2 regions of the Pseudomonas sp. DR48 genome follow, and region 2 is predicted to be linked to the other one. Evidence: predicted binding sites of a transcription regulator. Region 2 holds the regulator's gene; the other holds the start of a gene.
The links. Region 2 encodes sigma-54, which starts transcription at its own class of promoters, with help from an activator protein. Its sites were predicted from a motif close to ANTGGCATNNANNTTGCTNT; they were not measured.

Region 1: K5K95_RS30990 (DNA translocase FtsK) is a predicted target of sigma-54. The motif match lies at 7,801-7,820, and genes of this name have one in related genera.

The regions. Positions count from the first base shown of each region.
Region 1 is NZ_CP081946.1:6,822,847-6,834,230, forward strand. It holds gene cysG (siroheme synthase CysG) at 47-1,441, opposite strand; gene serS (serine--tRNA ligase) at 1,442-2,722, opposite strand; gene crcB (fluoride efflux transporter CrcB) at 2,739-3,113, opposite strand; gene K5K95_RS30980 (replication-associated recombination protein A) at 3,113-4,435, opposite strand; gene lolA (outer membrane lipoprotein chaperone LolA) at 4,469-5,092, opposite strand; gene K5K95_RS30990 (DNA translocase FtsK) at 5,157-7,562, opposite strand; gene trxB (thioredoxin-disulfide reductase) at 7,871-8,830, shown strand; gene aat (leucyl/phenylalanyl-tRNA--protein transferase) at 8,895-9,575, shown strand; gene K5K95_RS31005 (arginyltransferase) at 9,633-10,340, shown strand; gene infA (translation initiation factor IF-1) at 10,441-10,659, shown strand.
Region 2 is NZ_CP081946.1:2,953,888-2,965,271, forward strand. It holds gene yjgA (ribosome biogenesis factor YjgA) at 1-92, opposite strand, end outside; gene pmbA (metalloprotease PmbA) at 201-1,547, shown strand; gene K5K95_RS13260 (HPr family phosphocarrier protein) at 1,655-1,930, opposite strand; gene rapZ (RNase adapter RapZ) at 1,946-2,803, opposite strand; gene ptsN (PTS IIA-like nitrogen regulatory protein PtsN) at 2,806-3,270, opposite strand; gene hpf (ribosome hibernation-promoting factor, HPF/YfiA family) at 3,283-3,591, opposite strand; gene K5K95_RS13280 (RNA polymerase factor sigma-54) at 3,666-5,159, opposite strand; gene lptB (LPS export ABC transporter ATP-binding protein) at 5,344-6,069, opposite strand; gene lptA (lipopolysaccharide transport periplasmic protein LptA) at 6,069-6,617, opposite strand; gene lptC (LPS export ABC transporter periplasmic protein LptC) at 6,604-7,176, opposite strand; gene K5K95_RS13300 (KdsC family phosphatase) at 7,184-7,708, opposite strand; gene K5K95_RS13305 (KpsF/GutQ family sugar-phosphate isomerase) at 7,708-8,682, opposite strand; gene K5K95_RS13310 (ATP-binding cassette domain-containing protein) at 8,960-9,769, shown strand; gene mlaE (lipid asymmetry maintenance ABC transporter permease subunit MlaE) at 9,769-10,566, shown strand; gene mlaD (outer membrane lipid asymmetry maintenance protein MlaD) at 10,566-11,033, shown strand; gene K5K95_RS13325 (phospholipid-binding protein MlaC) at 11,045-11,384, shown strand, end outside.

The DNA of each region.
Region 1 (11,384 bases), 3.4 Mb from region 2:
ATCCAATGTGGGAGCGGGCTTGCTCGCGAAGGCAGCGACTCGATGTTCAGACCTGCGCCTGAGCCCCTTCGAACCACGCCAGCTTTTCGCGCAGTTGCACCACTTCCCCAACGATCACCAGGGTCGGCGCGTGCACTTCGTGCTCCGCCACCAGCCGTGGAAGATCGGCCAGGGTGCCGGTAAACACCCGCTGATTGACCGTGGTGCCCTGTTGGATCAACGCCGCCGGGGTATCGGCTGCGCGACCATGCTTGATCAACTGCTCGCAAATGATCGGCAAGCCCACCAACCCCATGTAAAACACCAGGGTTTGTGCCGGTGCAACCAGGTCACCCCACGGCAAATCGGTAGAGCCGTCCTTGAGGTGCCCGGTGACAAACCGCACTGACTGCGCGTAATCACGGTGCGTCAGCGGAATCCCGGCATACGCCGCGCAACCGCTGGCCGCCGTGATACCCGGTACGACCTGAAACGGGATGCCGTGAGCCGCCAGTTCTTCGATCTCCTCACCACCGCGCCCGAAGATGAACGGATCACCGCCCTTCAGTCGCACCACACGTTTGCCTTGTTTGGCCAGATCGACCAATTGCTGGTTGATCTGATCCTGAGGCACGGCGTGATCGGCGCGACGCTTGCCGACGTAGACCCGTTCGGCATCGCGACGGCACAAATCGAGGATGGCCGGTGCAACCAGGCGGTCATACAGCACCACATCGGCTTGCTGCATCAGGCGCAAGGCACGGAAGGTCAGCAAGTCCGGATCACCGGGACCTGCGCCCACCAAATACACTTCACCGGTCGCAACTGGCGCTTCGCCGTTGATTTTCGCCAGCATCAGGCGCTCGGCTTCGGCGCCCTGCCCGGCCAGTTGTCGGTCGGCAATCGGGCCCTGGAATACATCTTCCCAGAACGCCCGACGCTGCTGCACATCCGGGAACAAGCCTTTGACCTGAGTGCGAAAGCGCGCCGCCAGACCAGCCAGTTGACCGTAGGTGGACGGTATCCAGGTTTCCAGCTTGGCGCGGATCAACCGCGCCAGCACCGGTGCGTCACCGCCACTGGACACCGCAATGATCAATGGGGATCGGTCGACGATCGCCGGGAAGATCACGCTGCACAAGGCAGGCGCATCCACCACGTTGACTGGCACGCAACGCCGATGGGCATCGGCGGAGACTTGCGCGTTGAGCGGTTCGTCGTCGGTGGCGGCAATGATCAGCCCGCAACCGTCAAGGTCCGACTCGACGTAACCCCTTACCAGGCACTCGCCACCGCTGCCGACCACCAGCTCGCGCAGTTGCGGTTCGATTTCAGGTGCAACTACCCGCAGCAGCGCACCGGCTTCGGCCAGCAGGCGGGATTTGCGCAAGGCAATTTCCCCCCCGCCGACGACCAACACACGACTGCCGCGAAGGTTGTGAAACAGCGGCAGATAGTCCATTTAGCCGATGACCTCGAGGCCACCCATGTACGGCTTCAGCACGTCCGGTACACGGATCGAACCGTCGGACTGCTGGTAGTTTTCCAGCACCGCCACCAGAGTACGACCGACCGCCAGGCCGGAACCGTTGAGGGTGTGCACCAGCTCAGGCTTGCCGGTTTCCGGGTTGCGGAAACGCGCTTGCATACGACGGGCCTGGAAGTCGCCGCAGTTGGAGCACGACGAAATTTCACGGTACTTGTCCTGGCTCGGGATCCACACTTCCAGGTCGTAGGTCTTGACCGCGCTGAAGCCCATGTCGCCGGTGCACAAGGCAATCGTGCGATACGGCAGTTGCAGCAGTTGCAGGACTTTCTCGGCGTTGGCGGTCAGGCCTTCCAGCGCGTCCATCGACGTCGACGGCTCAACGATCTGGACCATTTCGACCTTGTCGAACTGGTGCTGGCGGATCATGCCGCGTGTATCGCGACCCGATGCACCGGCTTCACTGCGGAAGCACGGCGTGTGAGCCACGAACTTGATCGGCAGCAGTTTCGAATCGACGATCTCACCGGCAACGATGTTGGTCAGCGACACTTCCGCGGTCGGAATCAGGTACAGATCGGCTTCGCCTTCGCGGCTGATCTTGAACAGGTCTTCTTCGAATTTCGGCAGCTGGCCGGTGCCTTGCAGCGCAGGCGCCTGGACCAGATACGGCGTGTAAGCCTCTTCGTAACCGTGTTCGCTGGTGTGCAGGTTGATCATGAACTGCGCCAGAGCGCGGTGCATGCGAGCGATCGGGCCGCGCAACAGAGCGAAACGGGCACCGGACAGCTTGGCGGCGGTTTCGAAATCCAGCCAGCCGAACTTCTCGCCCAGCGCAACGTGGTCCAGGACCGGGAAGTCGAACGCCGTCGGGGTGCCCCAGCGACGGACTTCAACGTTGCCATCTTCATCGGCGCCAATCGGCACGGATTCGTGTGGCAGGTTCGGGATACCCAGCAGGATCGAATCCAGCTCGGTCTGGATCGCGTCCAGCTCGACTTTACCGATGCTCAACTCGCTTGCCATGCGTTCCACAGCAGCCATCAAAGGCGCGATATCTTCGCCGCGCTGTTTGGCCTGGCCGATGGATTTGGAACGCGCATTACGCTCAGCCTGCAGTGCTTCGGTACGGGTCTGGACGGTCTTGCGCTGTTCTTCCAGCGCTTCGATGCGCGCCACATCCAGCGTGTAGCCACGGGATGCCAGGCGGTCCGCTACGTCCTGAAGGTTGCTACGTAACAGTTTGGAATCGAGCATGTCGGTTTCTCGTTTATCAAAGTTTGGTCAAGGACAGGCCGGCCCAAGTGGCGAGCAGACCGCCGAATACGCTGATCGCAGCATAGCCCAGGGCCAGCGGCACCTGCCCGCTTTCAAGCAGGCGCACCGTATCCAGTGAAAAGGATGAAAAAGTCGTCAGCCCCCCGAGGAAGCCGACAATGAGCCCGGCACGCACCTCGAAAGGCACCTCCGGGCGAATCAAAAACAGACCGTATAGAACGCCGATCAGCAGACAGCCCACGATATTAACGGCGAGCGTCGCGGTATAGAAGTGTCGCGGCCAATTTGCGTTGACCCAATTGCCGGTGGCAAAGCGCAACAATGTGCCGGCAACACCGCCGATGGAGACCGCTATAACCAGAGGAATCACTATTTTCTCCGCTGCCGGGGGCTTAGACGGTCCAGTTGTGCAAGGTGATTGAGTTTCTCGCCGATCTTCAACTCCAGGCCACGCGGCACCGGTTGATAGAACGGTTGTGGCTCGAGTTCTTCCGGGAAATAGTCTTCGCCCGCGGCGTACGCGTCTGGCTCATCGTGGGCATAACGGTATTCATCGCCATAACCCAATTGTTTCATCAGCTTGGTCGGTGCGTTGCGCAGGTGCAGCGGCACTTCGAGCGAGCCGTGTTCGGTGGCGCTGCGCATCGCGGCTTTGAAACCCATGTACACCGCATTGCTTTTCGGCGCGCACGCCAGATACGTGATGGCCTGGGCCACTGCCAACTCGCCTTCAGGACTGCCGAGGCGCTCCTGCACTTCCCACGCCGCCAGGCACAGGCTCAGGGCACGCGGGTCGGCGTTACCGATGTCTTCGCTGGCCATGCGCACCACGCGCCGGGCCAGGTACAACGGGTCGCAACCGCCATCGATCATCCGCGCGAACCAGTACAACGCGCCATCGGGATTGGAGCCGCGTACCGATTTATGCAGCGCCGATATCTGGTCGTAGAACGCCTCGCCGCCCTTGTCGAAACGGCGCCGGGTATCGCCGAGCAGGCTTTGCAGCAGGTCGACACCGATCTCGCTGTTGTCTTCCGCCAGGTCCGAGGCGTTTTCCAACAGGTTGAGCAAACGGCGGCCATCGCCATCGGCGGCGGACAGCAGCATCTGGAAGCCTTCATCGCTGAGGGTCAGTTGCCGCTTGCCCAGGCCACGCTCTTCGGTCAGCGCGCGATGCACCAATTTGCGCAAAGCCGCTTCGTCGAGGCTTTTGAGCACATAGACACGCGCCCGTGAGAGCAAGGCGTTATTGAGTTCGAACGAGGGGTTTTCAGTGGTCGCGCCGATGAAAATCAGCGTGCCGTCTTCAACGTAGGGCAGAAACGCATCCTGCTGCGACTTGTTGAAGCGATGCACTTCATCGACGAACAGGATGGTTCGTTTGCCGTATTGCCCGGCCTGCTGCTTGGCGATTTCCACCGCCTGACGGATCTCTTTCACGCCAGCCAGCACCGCCGAGACCGTTTCGAAGTGCGCATCCGAGACTTCCGCCAACAACCGCGCCAGGGTGGTCTTGCCCACTCCCGGCGGTCCCCAGAAAATCATCGAGTGCAGGGCACCCTGCTCCAGGGCTTCGCGCAAAGGCTTGCCGCGAGCGAGCAGGTGTTCCTGACCGACGTACTCGTCCAGATTGGCCGCACGCAGGCGAGCGGCCAGGGGCTGAGCTATCGGGGCACTGCGAAACAGGTCCATCACTACTTATGAAACCTCACTGGGGACTGCGTTTTATTCCTGGATCACGTCCGCACCCTTGGGGATGTCGAACTTGAACTTGGAAGCCGGGATCGGCTCGTTGGCCTTCACGCCGGTGAACAGGATGTTGGTGCGCTGGCCGACACTGTCGATCAGTTGCATGTCATTGACCAGACCGTTGCGGAACGACAGGCGCAGGCTGTCAAACAGCGTGTCTTTGGTTTTCGGCTTCAAGGTGAAGTCGATCACGCCGCCGGCTTCCTTGGCGCTGATGTCGAAGCTCTGGCTGATCTTGGACACGTCACCCGACAACAACAGGGCTGGAGTCTGGGTCAGGCGCAGGTCGAGGGTCTTGATGGTGACCTGTTCAAGGTCCGGGTCCCACAGGGTGACCTTCTTGCCGTCGGAAACCATCGTTTGTTCAGCGGGTGCATTGGTGTGCCAGTAAAACAGGCCTGGACGTTGCAGCGACATGTCACCGGCGGTTTCCTGCAATTGGGTGCCGCTGCCATCGAGGGTCAGTTGCGAAAAGCGTGCAGTCAGGGTCTTGGATGTTTCCAGCAATTGGGTCAGACGCGCCACGTCCTTGTCATCGGCGTGAGCCGAGAGCGTGGTCAAAGCCAGTACCGGCAACAACAGCATGCGGATAAGACGCATGGGAGTCCTCATAACATTCGTGGGAGTACGGGCATTGCATGTCGCGATGCCCTTTCAATTCAAATCAGTCGCGTACCGGGCCCGGGGCCAGGACTTCACGCGAACCGTTGGTATTCATGGACGTCACGACCCCGGCCATTTCCATGGCTTCGATCATGCGCGCGGCGCGGTTGTAGCCGATTTTCAGCTTGCGCTGAACTGCAGAGATGGAGGCACGGCGGCTTTCCAGAACGAACTGGACGGCTTCGTCGTACAAGGCATCGGTTTCAGCATCGTCGTCACCGCCACCGCCGCCATTTTCAAAGCCACTGCCGGCCTCTTCGACACCGGCCAGGATCTCGTCGTTGTATTCCGGCGCGCCACGCAGCTTCCAGGCTTCCACCACCCGGTGAACTTCGTCATCGGACACGAAAGCGCCGTGAACCCGAATCGGCAGGCTGGTGCCCGGCGGCATGTAGAGCATGTCACCGTGGCCCAGCAATTGCTCGGCGCCGCCCTGGTCGATGATGGTCCGCGAGTCGATCTTGCTCGACACCTGGAACGCCATGCGCGTCGGGATGTTCGCCTTGATCAGACCGGTGATCACGTCAACCGACGGACGCTGGGTCGCGAGAATCAAGTGGATACCGGCCGCACGGGCCTTCTGGGCGATACGGGCGATCAGTTCTTCAACCTTCTTGCCGACGATCATCATCATGTCGGCGAATTCGTCGACCACTACGACGATGGTTGGCAGCTTGGTCAGCAACGGTGCTTCGTCGTGAATGCTTTCGCGCTTGTACAACGGATCGGTCAACGGTGTCCCGGCGTCCTGGGCTTCCTTGACCTTGGCGTTGAAGCCCGACAGGTTTCGTACGCCCATCTTCGCCATCAGTTTGTAGCGACGCTCCATCTCCGCCACGCTCCAGCGCAGGGCGTTGGCCGCATCCTTCATGTCGGTGACCACCGGGCACAGCAGGTGCGGAATGCCTTCGTAGATCGACAGTTCAAGCATTTTCGGGTCGATCATGATCAGCTTGGCGTCTTCCGGGCCGGACTTGAACAGGATCGACAGGATCATCGCGTTCACACCCACCGACTTACCGGAACCGGTCGTACCGGCCACCAGCAAGTGAGGCATTTTCGCCAGGTCGGTGATGACCGGCTTGCCGCCGATGTCGTGGCCCAAGGCCAAGGTGACAGGCGACTTGAAGTTGTCGTACTCGGGCGTCGACAGTACTTCGGAGAAGCGCACGATCTGGCGGTCTTCGTTGGGAATCTCGATACCGACGGTGGTCTTGCCGGGAATCACTTCCACCACCCGCACGCTGGTCACGGCCAGGGAGCGCGCCAGGTCTTTTGCCAGGTTGGAAATGCGACTGACCTTGACCCCGGCGGCGGGCTGGATTTCGTAACGGGTAATCACCGGGCCTGGGTGGATCGAATCCACCGAGACTTCGACGCCGAATTCCTTGAGCTTGATTTCCAGCAAATGGCCGACGGCCGCCAGGGATTCCGGGGAGTAATTGAGTTGTTTCTTTTCTGCCGGATCGAGAATCGAGATCGGCGGCAAGGTGCCTTCGACGGCGCTGTCGACGAACAGCGGTGCCTGCTTCTCTTTTTCCACACGTTTGCTCGGCGCTGCCGGTTTTGGCGGCGCGGGGGCGATCACAGGCGGCACCTGCTTCTCGCGGTCCGACATGTGTTTGCTTAACGCTTGTTCGCGCTCGATCAAGCGCTCCTTGACCTTGGCCTGCTCGCGTTTGTCGGTGACAGTCGGCGCAACCACGTCATGAACGCGATCGTCGACTTCACGCAACTGCGCAACCAGTTGCTTGCGCTCGACACGGGCGGCCCACCAGCGATTGGCCGCGCCCTGGAACAGTTCCAGCAGGTCGAGGGTAATCTTGCCGGTGACGTCCATCACCTTGAACCATGACAGGTCGGTGAACACGGTCAGGCCGAACAGGAACAGCGCAATGAACAACAACGTGCTGCCCTGAATGTTCAGGGCGTTCCTGGCCAGATCGCCAAGGCTTTCGCCCAGCGCACCGCCAGCGCCGGCCGGCAGACCGGTCGCCGCGTGAAAATGGATATGTGCCAGGGCGGCGCCAGACAGCACCAGAAATACCAGGCCGATCAGGCGCCAGGAGAACAGCCAGCCGCTCCACTCCCACGCTTCGTGGCGCTGACGGAAGATCTGATACGCCTTGATCGCCAGCAGCAGCGGGAAGATATAGGCGAAATAACCCAGCACCATGAACAGGATATCGGCGCTGTAGGAACCGACCGGTCCGCCGAAGTTCTGCACGTCCTCGATCTTGCTGTTGTGGCTCCAGCCCGGATCGTCCTTGCCATACGTCAACAAGGCCATCATCAGGAACAGGCACAGGCCGCCGATGGCGATCAATGCACCTTCCTTGAGCCGGTAGTGCAAATGCTGGCGCCAGAGCGGAACGACTGTCTTGGGTGCTGCGGTGGATTTCTTCAAAACGCTTCTTTTCCTGCGCCCGTGGCGCGTCCATCTGTTGATTGACTATAAAAAACTGCCCAATCCAGGCAGGTAAAAAAGTTAACAGGCGCAACTGAGACTACTTTTAACACTGCGCCCTGGTTTTTTTAAACACGGTACGCACTGCTTATTTTGTTACAAACACAGTTACAGGCAGGCATTGTACGGGTTTGTTCGCCCGATGCCATGCTTCAAGCCCTTGGATGTAGCATAGCCAAAGGCAGGTTACGCGCGATTCAATTTGAGCATGCATTCTCTTTTGTGACAAAGGCTTATGAGGTGTTTTTATGAGCGAAGCGAAGCATTCCCGCCTGATCATTCTGGGTTCCGGCCCTGCCGGTTACAGCGCAGCCGTTTATGCCGCTCGTGCCAACCTCAAACCCGTTGTCATTACCGGCATACAGGCAGGTGGCCAGCTAACCACCACCGTCGAAGTCGATAACTGGCCCGGCGACGTCGAAGGCCTTACCGGTCCGGTGCTGATGGAACGCATGCAAAAACACGCCGAACGCTTCGACACACAGATCGTTTACGACCACATTCATACCGCCAAGTTGCAGCAGCGCCCCTTCGAACTGATCGGCGATGGCGGCACCTATACGTGCGACGCCCTGATCATTGCGACCGGCGCTTCAGCGCAATACCTGGGACTGGCGTCGGAAGAGACCTTTGCCGGCCGTGGCGTTTCAGCTTGTGCCACGTGCGACGGGTTCTTCTATCGCAATCAAGTGGTCGCGGTCGTCGGCGGCGGCAACACTGCAGTCGAAGAAGCCCTGTACCTGTCGAACATCGCCAAGGAAGTCCACCTGATTCACCGGCGCGACAAGTTGCGCTCGGAGAAAATCCTTCAGGACAAGCTTTTCGAAAAGGCCGCCACCGGCAATATCCGCCTGCACTGGAATCAACATCTGGATGAAATTCTGGGCGACGCCAGCGGCGTGACCGGCGCCCGCCTGCGCGACAGCCACACCGGCGAGACCAGCGAGTTGCCTGTGGCCGGCGTGTTCATCGCCATCGGCCACAAGCCCAATACCGACTTGTTTATCGGCCAACTGCCCATGCGCGACGGCTACCTGCTGGTCAAGGGCGGCAACGAGGGCGATGCCACCGCCACCGAGATTCCCGGCGTCTTTGCCGCAGGCGACGTAGCCGATCACGTGTACCGCCAGGCAGTGACTTCCGCAGGGGCTGGCTGCATGGCCGCACTGGACGCCGAGAAATACCTCGACGACATTCCCGTCGTTTGACGGCAAACTTGACGGCGGGCCCAATGGCCCGCCACCGCCCTCCCCTTCTGCAAGCCCGGATGCCATGCTGACTTGGTTACAACGCAACACCCTGACCTTTCCGCCGCTGGAAAAAGCCATGCGCGACCCCAACGGTCTGCTGGCCGCAGGCGGCGACCTGTCTGCCGATCGTCTGATACAGGCGTATCGCCACGGCTGCTTTCCGTGGTTCTCGGAGGGACAGCCGATTCTCTGGTGGTCGCCGGATCCACGCACAGTGCTGTTTCCCGACGAACTGCATGTCTCGCGCAGCCTGAACAAATTGCTGCGCCAGCAACGCTACCAAGTGACCTTCGATCAGGATTTCGCCTCGGTCATTGCCGCCTGCGCCGCACCACGCGATTACGCCGACGGCACCTGGATCACCGACGCGATGCAGACCGCCTACCTCGAGTTGCACAGGCGCGGCTACGCGCACTCCGTGGAGGTCTGGGACGATGGCGTATTGGTTGGCGGGCTCTATGGCCTGGCGATGGGTCAGCTGTTTTTCGGCGAGTCCATGTTCAGCCGCGCCGACAATGCCTCGAAATTTGGTTTTGCCACACTGGTGCGACATCTGAAAGACTCAGGTTTTGTGCTGATCGATTGCCAGATGCCGACCGACCATCTGCACAGTCTGGGGGCCAGGGCCATTCCCCGCCGCGAGTTTGCCGGCTACCTTGCGCAGCATCTGGATCAACCCAGCCGTGCCACCTGGGTTTGCTGAGCGACATTTGCGCGCGTGGCTTACACTTAATGCAAAGCTTATCCCCGAGGGTTGATCATGACCGAGTTGGCGCGTTTGAAGTTCTATGCCACTCAGCCCCACTCTTGCAGTTATCTGCCCGAGGAGCAGGCCACCACGCTGTTCCTCGACCCTAGTCAGCCCATGGATGTGCATGTCTACGCAGATCTGTCTGAAATGGGTTTTCGTCGCAGCGGCGATCATCTCTACCGGCCTCATTGCCAGAATTGCAATGCGTGCGTTCCGGCGCGCATCCCCGTGGCGCAATTTACGCCCAACCGTCAGCAGAAACGCATTTTCAAACGCAACGTCGACCTGCAAGTGCGTCCTGCCAGACCGCAATACAGCGAAGAGTATTTCGATCTCTACCAGCGCTACATCGAACAGCGGCACGCCGACGGCGATATGTATCCGCCGAGCCGTGACCAATTTTCGACCTTCCTGGTGCGTGACCTGCCGTTTTCACGCTTTTACGAATTTCGCCTCGAAGGCCGACTCGTGGCGGTAGCTGTCACCGACTTACTGCCAAACGGTTTGTCGGCGGTCTACACCTTCTACGAACCCGAAGAAGAACGCCGCAGCCTGGGGCGCTACGCGATCCTGTGGCAGATTGCCGAGGCCAAACGTCTTGGCCTGGAAGCCGTCTACCTCGGCTACTGGATCAAGAACTGCAAAAAGATGAGCTACAAGACCCAATATCGCCCTATCGAACTGCTGATTAATCAACGTTGGGTCATCCTGAACTAGAACCCCTTGGCTTAAACCCCATTTTTCGGGCACAATGCACGCCGCTTTTGCCTGGCGCAGTTGCACCGGGCCATTCATTGGACACCGAGGGCTTTACTGCATGTCGAAAGAAGACAGCTTCGAAATGGAAGGCACTGTCGTCGACACCCTGCCCAACACCATGTTTCGTGTGGAGTTGGAAAATGGGCACGTCGTAACCGCGCATATCTCCGGCAAGATGCGCAAGAACTACATTCGTATTCTTACCGGTGACAAAGTGCGCGTCGAGCTGACGCCCTATGACTTGAGCAAAGGGCGCATCACTTACCGCGCTCGCTAATCAAGTCAATACAAAACGCCCGGTTTATGCCGGGCGTTTTTGTTTGCCTGCGATTTGGTGGGGGCCTGGGTTCTTGGGTTTTGGGGTTTTGGGGTTTGGGTGTATATCCGTTGCTGCGGTAACGGCGGCTTATGGTTTCGCTTTTACAGCGACTCACTTTTCCAGACGCCGAAAAGTAAGCAAAAGGCTTCGCCCCGGCGTACGGCGCCTCGCTGAGGCTCCGCGTACCCTCGCTACGGTGTCCATCAGGGGGCATCGCCTCCGGTCTGCTTCGCGACGACCTCCTCTCGATGTGTGCGGCTGCGCCGCACGGCGCTACGCGCCTAACCCCCTGATGAACACCTACGCTCGGCCTGCCGAAGGGGCGAAAGATCAAAAGCAGATCAAGATCAAGATCAAGATCAAAAGCCACAGCCACAGCCACAGCCACAGCCACAGCCACAGCCACAGCCACAGCCACAGCAGATCAAAAGATTAAAAGATTAAAAGATCGCAGCCTCGTTTCACTCGACAGCTCCTACAGGGGATGGGTGTGCATGTGCTTCTCACCACTCAACAGGATGAGCGTTAGCTCGGCTGCAGCTCTTGATCTTGATCCACGTGCGACATCGGAAGGCTGAGGGGAGGGATTCATCCGGGGTGGGAGCGCAGCGACCGTTCGACGAAGTCGAACACATCGAGAGGAGGTGCAGCGAAGCAAACCGGAGGCGATGCCCCCCGGATGG
Region 2 (11,384 bases):
TCGCCGAGGTCAACCAGAGCATGAAGCTCGCGTTTGACCTGGGATTTGCTTTTTTCTCCCGTATCGAGGGAGTCGTCGTAAGAATCAACCATGGTGGCCGTCCGCAAAGAAACGCCGCCATGATAACCAGTCGGGGGCCGCTTGTCCGGCCCGGTCGCTCGAAGGCCCTAGCCGAAAGCAGAATTTGAGTGGAGAACAGCATGAGTGCAGTTGAAAGCGTCGGCCCACAAGCGTTGCCGGCACTGCAAGAACAAGTCGAGCAGATCATCGCTGAAGCCAAGCGCCAGGGTGCCAGTGCCTGTGAAGTGGCGGTGTCGCTGGAGCAGGGCCTGTCCACTTCGGTGCGTCAGCGCGAAGTCGAAACCGTCGAATTCAACCGCGATCAGGGCTTTGGCATCACCTTGTACGTCGGTCAGCGCAAAGGCTCGGCCAGTACATCGGCCAGTGGCCCGGAAGCCATTCGCGAAACCGTCGCTGCGGCGTTGGCCATCGCCAAGCACACCTCGGAAGACGAAGCGTCGGGCCTGGCTGATGCCGCGTTGATGGCCCGGGATCTGCCGGATTTCGACCTGTTCCACCAATGGGACATTACCCCGGAGCAGGCCATCGAGCAGGCGCTGACCTGTGAGGCGGCGGCGTTTGCGGCCGATAGCCGGATCAAGAATGCTGACGGCACGACCCTCAGCACCCATCAAGGCTGCCGTGTTTACGGCAACAGCCACGGGTTTATCGGCGGCTACGCGTCGACTCGTCACAGCCTGAGCTGCGTCATGATCGCCGAGGCCGATGGCCAGATGCAGCGCGATTACTGGTATGACGTGAACCGTCAGGGCAACTTGCTGGCCAGTCCGGAGAGCATCGGCCAGCGTGCCGCTCAACGGGCGGCGAGCCGCCTGGGCGCGCGTCCGGTGCCGACTTGCGAAGTGCCGGTGCTGTTTTCCGCTGAACTGGCCGGTGGTTTGTTCGGTAGTTTCCTGTCGGCGATTTCCGGCGGTAGCCTGTATCGCAAATCGTCGTTCCTTGAAGGCACCTTGGGGCAGAAGCTGTTCCCGGAATGGCTGACCATCGATGAACGTCCGCATTTGATGCGCGCCATGGGCAGTTCGGCGTTCGACGGTGATGGCTTGGCGACCTATGCCAAGCCGTTCGTCGAAAAGGGCGAATTGGTGTCGTACATCCTTGGCACCTATTCCGGCCGTAAGCTGGGTATGCCAAGTACCGCCAACGCAGGCGGCGTACACAACCTGTTCGTCACCCATGGCGACGAAGATCAGGCAGCGTTGCTGCGCCGTATGGGGCGTGGCTTGCTGGTCACCGAGTTGATGGGGCAGGGCCTGAACATGGTCACGGGCGATTATTCCCGTGGCGCGGCCGGTTATTGGGTCGAGAACGGCGAAATCCAGTTCGCGGTTCAGGAAGTGACCATTGCCGGCAACATGCGCGACATGTTCAAGCAGATCGTCGCGGTGGGTAATGACCTGGAGCTGCGTAGCAACATTCGTACAGGCTCGGTGTTGATCGAGCGGATGACCGTGGCCGGTAGCTAACGCTTATCGCAGCGCAAAAAAGGCGCGCCACCCGATTGGGTGGCGCGCCTTTTTTATTGCATCTTGCACCGCCCCCGTGGGAGCGAACTGCTACATAAAGGGGGCGGTTATTCGCCTTCGTCGAAGTAGTTGTTGATCAACTGCACCAGGGCATCCAGCGCTTCCTGTGCCTGCTCGCCTTCAGTGTTGAGGTGGATCTTCGTGCCCTTGCCAGCAGCGAGCATCATCATGGCCATGATGCTTTTGCCGTCGACGGTGGATTCTGGCGTGCGTCCAACTCTGATTGTGCAATCCTTGAATTGACCCGCAACGCCAACGAATTTTGCCGAAGCGCGGGCATGCAGGCCCAGCTTGTTGATGATTTCGATTTCCAGAGCAGGCATCGCGATGTGAATCCTTTAGCTGAGGTCGCGGTGGCGGACCTGGACGTTCTTCAGGGATTGTTGCAGAACCTGGCCCAGACGTTCGGTCAGGTAGACGGAGCGGTGATGCCCGCCGGTGCAGCCAATGGCAATGGTGACATAAGCACGGTTGCTCGCAGCGAAGCGCGGCAGCCATTTTAGCAGGTAGGAGGAAATGTCCTGGAACATCTCTTCGACGTCCGGTTGCGCCGCCAGGTACTCGGCCACCGGTTGATCAAGCCCGGACAGCTCGCGCAACTCCGGCTTCCAGTAAGGGTTGGGCAGGCAGCGCACGTCGAACACAAGGTCTGCGTCGACTGGCATGCCTCGCTTGAATCCGAACGACTCCACCAGGAACGCAGTGCCGCTGTCCGGCTGGTTCAGCAGGCGCAACTTGATGGTATCGCGCAACTGATACAGGTTCAGGTTGGTGGTGTTGACTTTGAGGTCGGCCAGGTCGGCAATCGGCCCCAGCAAACTGGTCTCGTCCTGAATCGCCTCGGCCAACGAACGGTGGGCGGTACTGAGCGGGTGGCGACGGCGGGTTTCCGAAAACCGTTTGAGCAGTGTTTCTTCGTCGGCGTCCAGGTACAGCACATCGCATTTGATGTGCCGGCTGCGCACTTCTTCCAGTAGTTCCGGAAATCGCGACAGATGACTGGGCAGGTTGCGGGCATCGATGGATACCGCGACCAGCGGTTGTGCGAGCTCGGTATGAATCAGCGCGCGCTCGGCGAGTTCCGGCAGCAAGCCGGCGGGCAGGTTGTCGATGCAGTAGTAGCCGTTGTCCTCGAGAACATCGAGTGCGGTACTTTTACCTGAGCCGGAACGGCCACTGACAATGATCAAGCGCATGATTAATGACCGTTTTGCTCGCTCAGGACGACCTGATACAAGGCTTCATTACTCGGGGCGCTGCGCAGTTTTTCGCGCACTTCCTTGCGATCGAGCATGCTGGCGATCTGGCGCAGTAGCTCCAGGTGCGCATCGGTAGCGGCCTGCGGGACCAGCAGCACGAACAGCAGGTCAACCGGGGCGCCGTCGATGGCGTCGAAATCGATGGGGGCTTCAAGGTGTATCAGGGCACTGATGGGCGCTTCGCAGCCCTTGATGCGACAGTGAGGGATGGCGATGCCGTTGCCAAAACCGGTCGAACCGAGTTTTTCACGGGCAATCAAAGCCTCGAAGACATCTTGCATCTCCAGATCCGGCACTTCCCGGGCGATCAGGGTGGCAATTTGCTCAAGGGCTTTCTTTTTACTGCCGCCCGGCACGTTCACGAGAGAACGGCCGGGGGTCAGGATGTTTTCAAGTCGGATCATGGGTTGGGAGTGTTAACGACCGGTAGCGCCCTGGAGCAGGCTTTGGGTCTTTTCCTTATGCTTTTTGAGTTGTTTATCGAGCTTGTCGGTCAGTAAGTCGATCGCCGCGTACATATCGGTATGTTCCGCGTTGGCGACCACTTCATTGCCGGGAATATGCAACGTGGCTTCGATTTTCTGCTTCAGCTTTTCGACGCACATCGTGACCTGCACGTTGGTGATCTTGTCGAAATGCCTCTCTAATCGTTCGAGTTTTTCGCCGATGTAGGCGCGCAGAGGTTCGGTCACTTCCAGTTGGTGTCCACTGATGTTGACTTGCATACAGCTTCTCCTTCGTTGCCAGTGCATAAAGCGGTAGACCAGATGATCTACCACTGGAACGCTGTGGCGTGGCTCTACATCAACCGCTTGCGTTCGCTCGAAGGCGCGATCCCGAGGGATTCGCGGTACTTGGCGACGGTGCGGCGAGCCACCTGAATGCCTTGTGCCTCCAGTAAACCAGCGATCTTGCTGTCACTCAACGGCTTTTTCTGATTTTCCGCCGCAACCAGTTTTTTGATGATTGCGCGGATCGCCGTGGACGAGCATTCGCCGCCTTCGGAGGTGCTGACGTGGCTGGAAAAAAAGTATTTCAGTTCATAAATGCCCCGAGGGGTATGCATGAATTTCTGTGTGGTCACCCGTGAAATGGTCGACTCGTGCATGCCCACTGCCTCGGCAATGTCGTGCAGGACCAGCGGTTTCATCGCTTCGTCGCCGTACTCCAGGAAGCCGCGCTGATGCTCGACGATCTGGGTGGCCACTTTCATCAGGGTTTCGTTGCGGCTTTGCAGGCTCTTGATGAACCAGCGTGCTTCCTGCAACTGATTGCGCATGAAAGTGTTGTCGGCGCTGGTGTCGGCGCGGCGCACGAAACCGGCATATTGGGCGTTGACCCGCAGCCGTGGCACCGATTCCTGATTCAGCTCGACCAGCCAGCGCTCGTTGTCCTTGCGCACGATCACGTCAGGGACGACGTATTCGGCTTCGCTCGACTCGATCTGCGAGCCCGGACGCGGGTTGAGGCTCTGCACCAGTTCGATCACCTGGCGCAGTTCATCTTCCTTGAGCTTCATGCGGCGCATCAGCTGGCTGTAGTCGCGGCTACCGAGCAGATCGATGTAGTCGGTGACCAGGCGCTTGGCTTCCGCCAGCCAAGGTGTCTTGGCTGGCAGCTGGCGCAGTTGCAGCAGCAGGCATTCGCCCAGGTTGCGGGCGCCGATACCGGCCGGTTCGAATTGCTGGATGCGATGCAGGACGGCTTCGATTTCGTCCAGTTCGATGTCCAGTTCCGGATCGAAGGCTTCGAGGATTTCCTCGAGGGTTTCGTCCAGGTAGCCCTGATTGTTGATGCAATCGATCAGGGTCACGGCGATCAAGCGATCGGTGTCGGACATCGGTGCCAGGTTCAGCTGCCACAGCAAATGGCTTTGCAGGCTTTCACCGGCCGATGTACGGGTAGTGAAATCCCACTCGTCGTCATCGCTGCTCGGCAGGCTGCTGGCGCTGGTCTGGTAAACGTCTTCCCATGCCGTATCGACGGGCAGCTCGTTGGGAATGCGCTCATTCCAGTCACCTTCCTCCAGGTTGTCCACCGTCGGGGCGGTTTCCTGGTAGGAGGGCTCTGAAACATCGGCGTTGGGTTGTTGTTCGGCTTTGTCGGCCAAGGGGTCGGCGTTATCGAAGTCGTCGCCTTCTTCCTGGCGTTCGAGCATCGGATTGGACTCCAGAGCCTCCTGGATTTCCTGTTGCAGGTCCAGGGTCGACAATTGGAGCAGGCGGATGGCCTGTTGCAGCTGCGGTGTCATCGTCAGCTGCTGGCCCATTCTCAAGACTAGCGATGGTTTCATGGCAGGGGCTAAACACCTTATTCGCCGGCGCACATGCGCCATCCACTACAGGGCGCCGGAGCGCCAAACATAAGCAAATTATATGCCCGAAACTGCAGCGTTTGCCTAGAGCGCCGTAACAATAAAAAAATGTTGATTTTTTATCGAGACAAGCGCTCGGGCGACCAGCCAGACACCTCAGTGCTTACAGGCGGAACTCATGGCCCAGATAGACTTCTTTCACCAGGTCATTGGCCAGGATTGTGGCGGAGTCGCCTTCGGCAATGAGCTGTCCATCGTTAACGATGTAGGCGGTTTCGCAGATATCAAGGGTCTCACGGACGTTGTGGTCAGTGATCAACACGCCAATGCCTTTGGCCTTGAGGTGGTAGATGATCTGTTTGATGTCGCCCACCGAAATCGGGTCCACACCGGCGAATGGTTCGTCGAGCAGGATGAATTTCGGGTTGGTGGCCAGGGCGCGTGCGATTTCCACGCGGCGGCGCTCACCACCGGACAGGCTCATGCCGAGGTTGTCACGGATGTGGCTGATATGGAATTCCTGCAGCAGGCTTTCCAGTTCCTTGCGACGACCGTCCTTGTCGAGCTCCTTGCGGGTCTCGAGGATGGCCATGATGTTGTCGGCCACCGACAGTTTGCGAAAAATCGACGCTTCTTGCGGAAGATAGCCGATACCGGCCTTTGCACGACCGTGCATTGGCTGGTGGCTGACGTCCAGGTCATCGATCAGCACACGACCCTGATCGGCCTGCACCAGGCCGACAATCATATAGAAGCAGGTGGTCTTGCCGGCGCCGTTAGGGCCCAGCAGGCCGACGATCTGACCGCTGTCGATTGACAGGCTGACGTCACGCACGACCTGGCGGCTCTTGTAGCTCTTGGCCAGATGCTGAGCTTTCAGAGTTGCCATTATGGAGCCTTTTTCGCGTCGTTTTTCGGCTTGGGCTGGATCACCATGTCGATGCGTGGGCGCGCTTCGGTGACCTTGTTGCCTGTGGCGCGACCGGCGCTCGCAAGCTTTTTGACGGTGTCGTAGACGATTTTCTCGCCTTGAGTGATGTTGTTGTCCTTGTCGATGACTTTTGCCTTATCGATCAGGACGATGCGGTTTTGCGCGGCGTGGTACTGGATGGTGATGCCCCAGCCCTGAACAGGCTTGGTATCGCCGGCGGTCTGCAATTGTTCGAAGTAGGCGAGGTTGCCCACCGAGGTCACCACGTCAATTTCACCGGTCGGCGTGCGGGTGATGGTCACGGTGTTGCCTTTAACGATCATCGAGCCCTGGGTGATGATCACGTCACCTTTATAGGTGGCAACGCCATTCTTGTCGTCCAGTTGGGCATCGTCGGCCTGAATGCGGATAGGCTGCTCTTGATCGTTCGGCAGAGCCCAGGCGCTCACGCTTCCCAGTGCTGCGCCCAGACTGAGCAAAATAGGGAGAGTTTTAACGAGCCTCATACTGTCCTCTTACGTTCGATAGCAGGTGTATCCTGCTTTCTTTCAAGTACGCTTTCATTCCGTTGCCTGTCGATACACCGCCAGCGCCGTCGATTCTAACGGGTTGATCGGTCTGCGCATATTGCTCCTTGGGGAACACAGTCATACGGGTGGTGGTAATCAGGGTCTTGCGGTTTTTCTCGTCGAAACGCGTGATGCGCACTGAATCAATCAGTTCGACCTGAGTGCCGTCGGGATTGACTTCTCCTCGCTCGCTCTGGACGTGCCACGGAAACTGGGTGCCGCGAAACATGTTCAGGTCGGGGTTGGTCAGCAACGTCACCTCGGTCGCTTTCAGGTGTTCAACCTTGTCGGACGTCATTTCGTACTGCAATTTGCCGTCCGGCAGGTACTGCACGCTGTGGGCGTTGGTGGCGTAATAGTCAATGGCGCTTTCGTCGACCTTGGCTACGGCCTTATCGAGGAAGCGTTCCGGGCTGATGTTCCAGTAGCCGACCGCGGCGAACAGCGCCGCGATGCAACTGAACAACAGCATGTTACGAATCTTTTTGCTCAACATAATGGGCTCACAGGTACGCGGCGTTGGCCGCATCAAGGCGGCCCTGGGCGAGCAGGATCAATTCGCAGAATTCACGAGCGGCACCCTCGCCACCGCGGGCCAGGGTAATGCCATGGGCGTTTTCACGTACGAAGCTGGCGGCATTGGCCACCGCCATGCCCAGGCCAACGCGGCGAATCACCGGCAGGTCTGGCAAGTCGTCACCCAAATAGGCAACTTGTTCATAGCTTAGGTTGAGTTGGGCCAGAAGTTCGTCCAGCACCACCAGTTTGTCTTCGCGCCCCTGATAAAGGTGTGGAATGCCGAGGTTCTTCGCCCGACGTTCGACCACCGGGGTCTTGCGGCCGCTGATGATAGCGGTCTGCACGCCGGCTGCCATCAACATCTTGATGCCTTGGCCGTCGAGGGTGTTGAACGTCTTGAATTCGCTACCGTCTTCAAGGAAGTACAACCGTCCGTCGGTCAGCACGCCGTCGACGTCGAACACCGCGAGTTTGATCTGTTTGCCGCGTTGCAGCAGGTCCGTGCTCATTACATTACTCCTGCACGCAGCAAGTCGTGCATGTTCAAGGCGCCGACCGGCCGGTCGTCGCTGTCGACCACGACCAGCGCGTTGATCTTATGGTCTTCCATGATTTTCAGGGCTTCGGCCGCAAGCATTTCGGCGCGGGCGGTTTTGCCGTGTGCGGTCATGACCTGATCGATGGTGGCGCTGTGGATGTCGATGCTGCGGTCCAGGGTGCGACGCAAATCACCGTCCGTGAAGATGCCGGCGAGTTTGCCATCGGCTTCCAGGATCACGGTCATGCCGAGGCCCTTGCGGGTCATTTCCATCAGCGCGTCCTTTAGCAGGGTGCCGCGCTGGACCTGCGGCAGCTCTTGTCCGGCGTGCATGACGTTTTCGACTTTCAACAACAGGCGTCTGCCCAACGCGCCACCCGGGTGTGAAAAGGCGAAATCTTCAGCGGTAAAGCCGCGGGCTTCCAGCAGCGCGACGGCCAGGGCATCGCCCATGACCAGTGCAGCGGTGGTTGAAGAGGTCGGTGCCAGGTTCAGCGGGCAGGCTTCGTGCTCGACGTGAACGTTGAGGTTGACCTCGGCAGCCTTGGCCAGCGGCGAATCGGGGTTGCCGGTGAGGCTGATCAATTTGATGCCCAGGCGTTTGATCAAGGGCAGCAGGGTAACGATTTCATTGGTGGAGCCGGAGTTCGACAGGGCCAGGATGATGTCGTCACGCGTAATCATGCCCATGTCGCCATGACTGGCTTCGGCCGGGTGCACGAAAAAGGCCGTGGTGCCGGTGCTGGCCAGTGTGGCGGCAATCTTGTTGCCGATATGTCCCGACTTGCCCATGCCGACCACGACCACGCGGCCTTTGCTGGCCAGAATCATCTCGCAAGCGCGTACGAAATCTGCGTCGATATGGGGCAGCAAGCCTTGTACGGCTTCCAGCTCGAGGCGGATGGTGCGTTGGGCGGATTGAATCAGGTCGCTGGATTGGCTCATGTCAGAAATCGTATAGCCTGATGAAAAGGCGGCGATTATAGCGGTAATGATCGAAACCCTCACGCAAGTTCGTCATGCTTTGTTGTTCCCGGTTACCAAATACTCGTCGAACAAGGTTTTTTGCCTGTCATCTTGCTGAACATGCCCCGGCTTGGGCCTTGGGCGCTTGCCCTTTGCAGTGATATAGTTCGCCGCCAGTTCGGCCTGCCCGGGGAGGTATGTGCTTTCGTCAGAGAGCCAGGCGTCCGAGTGAGAGGCTGCATCGCAAGGAGTTTAGATGAGTGCCGATAACGCCTACGCGGTCGAGCTGAAGGGACTGACCTTCAAGCGCGGTGCGCGCAGCATTTTCAATAACGTCGATATCCGTATCCCGCGCGGCAAGGTCACCGGCATCATGGGGCCTTCCGGGTGTGGCAAGACCACGCTGTTGCGCTTGATGGGCGCACAGTTGCGTCCCACCAAGGGCGAAGTCTGGGTCAACGGCCAGAACCTGCCAAAGCTGTCGCGCAGCGATTTGTTCGATGCGCGTAAACACATGGGCGTGCTGTTTCAGAGCGGCGCGCTGTTCACCGACCTCGATGTGTTCGAGAACGTCGCCTTTCCGCTGCGCGTCCACACCGAGCTGCCGGAAGAAATGATCCGCGACATCGTTCTGCTCAAATTGCAGGCCGTGGGCTTGCGTGGCGCAATCGACCTGATGCCTGACGAGTTGTCCGGCGGCATGAAGCGTCGTGTCGCGCTGGCGCGGGCGATTGCCCTCGATCCGCAGATCCTCATGTATGACGAGCCTTTTGTCGGCCAGGACCCAATCGCCATGGGCGTGCTGGTGCGCCTGATCCGTTTGCTCAACGATGCGCTGGGCATTACCAGTATCGTGGTGTCTCACGATCTGGCCGAGACCGCGAGCATCGCCGATTACATTTATGTAGTGGGTGACGGGCAAGTATTGGGGCAGGGCACTCCCGAAGAGTTGATGAATTCGCAGGAACCGCGCATTCGTCAATTCATGACAGGTGATCCCGACGGTCCGGTCGCATACCACTTTCCAGCGACGGATTACCGCGCAGATCTTCTGGGGAAGCGTTGATGCGCAAGATTTCACTGATAGAACGCGTGCGCCGGTTCGGCCATTCCGCCATTGATGCGCTGGCGGTGTTCGGTCGTTCGGCGATTTTCCTGTTTCATGCCTTGCTCGGTCGTGGTGGCATCGGCGGCGGTTTTGGCCTGCTGATCAAGCAACTGCATTCGGTGGGCGTGATGTCCCTGGTGATCATCGTGGTCTCCGGGGTATTCATCGGCATGGTGCTGGCGCTGCAAGGCTTCAACATCCTGTCCAGTTATGGTTCCGAGCAGGCGGTCGGCCAGATGGTTGCGCTGACGCTGTTGCGTGAGCTGGGCCCCGTGGTCACGGCATTGCTGTTCGCCGGGCGCGCCGGTTCCGCGTTGACTGCCGAAATCGGCAACATGAAATCCACCGAACAGTTGTCCAGTCTGGAAATGATTGGTGTCGACCCGCTCAAGTACATCGTTGCCCCACGCCTGTGGGCCGGCTTCATTTCCCTGCCGGTGCTGGCGATGATTTTCAGCGTGGTGGGTATCTGGGGCGGTTCCTGGGTGGCAGTCGACTGGCTGGGTGTGTATGAAGGTTCCTACTGGTCCAACATGCAAAACAGCGTGACGTTCACTGACGATGTGCTCAACGGCATCATCAAAAGCATCGTCTTTGCCTTTGTCGTGACCTGGATTGCCGTATTCCAAGGCTATGACTGCGAGCCCACATCCGAGGGGATCAGTCGTGCCACTACCAAGACCGTGGTGTATGCCTCTTTGGCTGTACTCGGCCTGGACTTTATTCTGACCGCCTTGATGTTTGGAGATTTCTGATGCAAAACCGCACCCTGGAAATCGGTGTCGGCCTTTTCTTGCTGGCTGGCATCCTGGCTTTGCTGTTGCTGGCGTTGCGGGTGAGTGGCCTGTCCCCGAGCGCTACAACAGACACCTATAAACTTTATGCTTACTTCGACAATATCGCCGGTTTGACGGTCAGAGCTAAAGTGACCATGGCCGGTGTGACCATCGGCAAGGTCACGGCTATCGATCTGGATCGCGACAGTTTCACTGGTCGGGTGACCATGCAGGTGGAAAAACGTGTAGATAATCTACCGACTGACTCCACTGCATCTATCCTGACTGCTGGCCTGTTGGGCGAAAAATACATCGGTATCAGCGTGGGCGGCGAATCCGCCTTGCTCAAGGACGGTGGGATAATCCACGACACCCAGTCGTCGCTGGTACTCGAGGACCTGATCGGTAAATTCCTGCTCAATACCGTTAGCAAAGACGCCAAATGAGGAGCTTTTGAATGATCTCTACCTTGCGACGTGGCCTGTTGGTAATACTGGCGGCCCTGCCGTTGATGGCTAACGCCGTGGCAGCGCCTTCCGCGCACGAACTGGTTCAGGACACCACGAACCGGATGCTGGCCGACCTGTCGGCCAACAAAGAGAAGTACAAAAAGGATCCGCAGGATTTTTACACGGCGTTGAACACCATCGTCGGTCCTGTGGTGGATGCCGAGGGCATCTCCAAAAGCATCATGACGGTCAAGTACTCGCGCAAAGCCACGCCTGCGCAGATGAAGACCTTTGAAGAAAACTTCAAGCGGGGCCTGTTCCAGTTCTATGGCAATGCCCTGCTCGAAT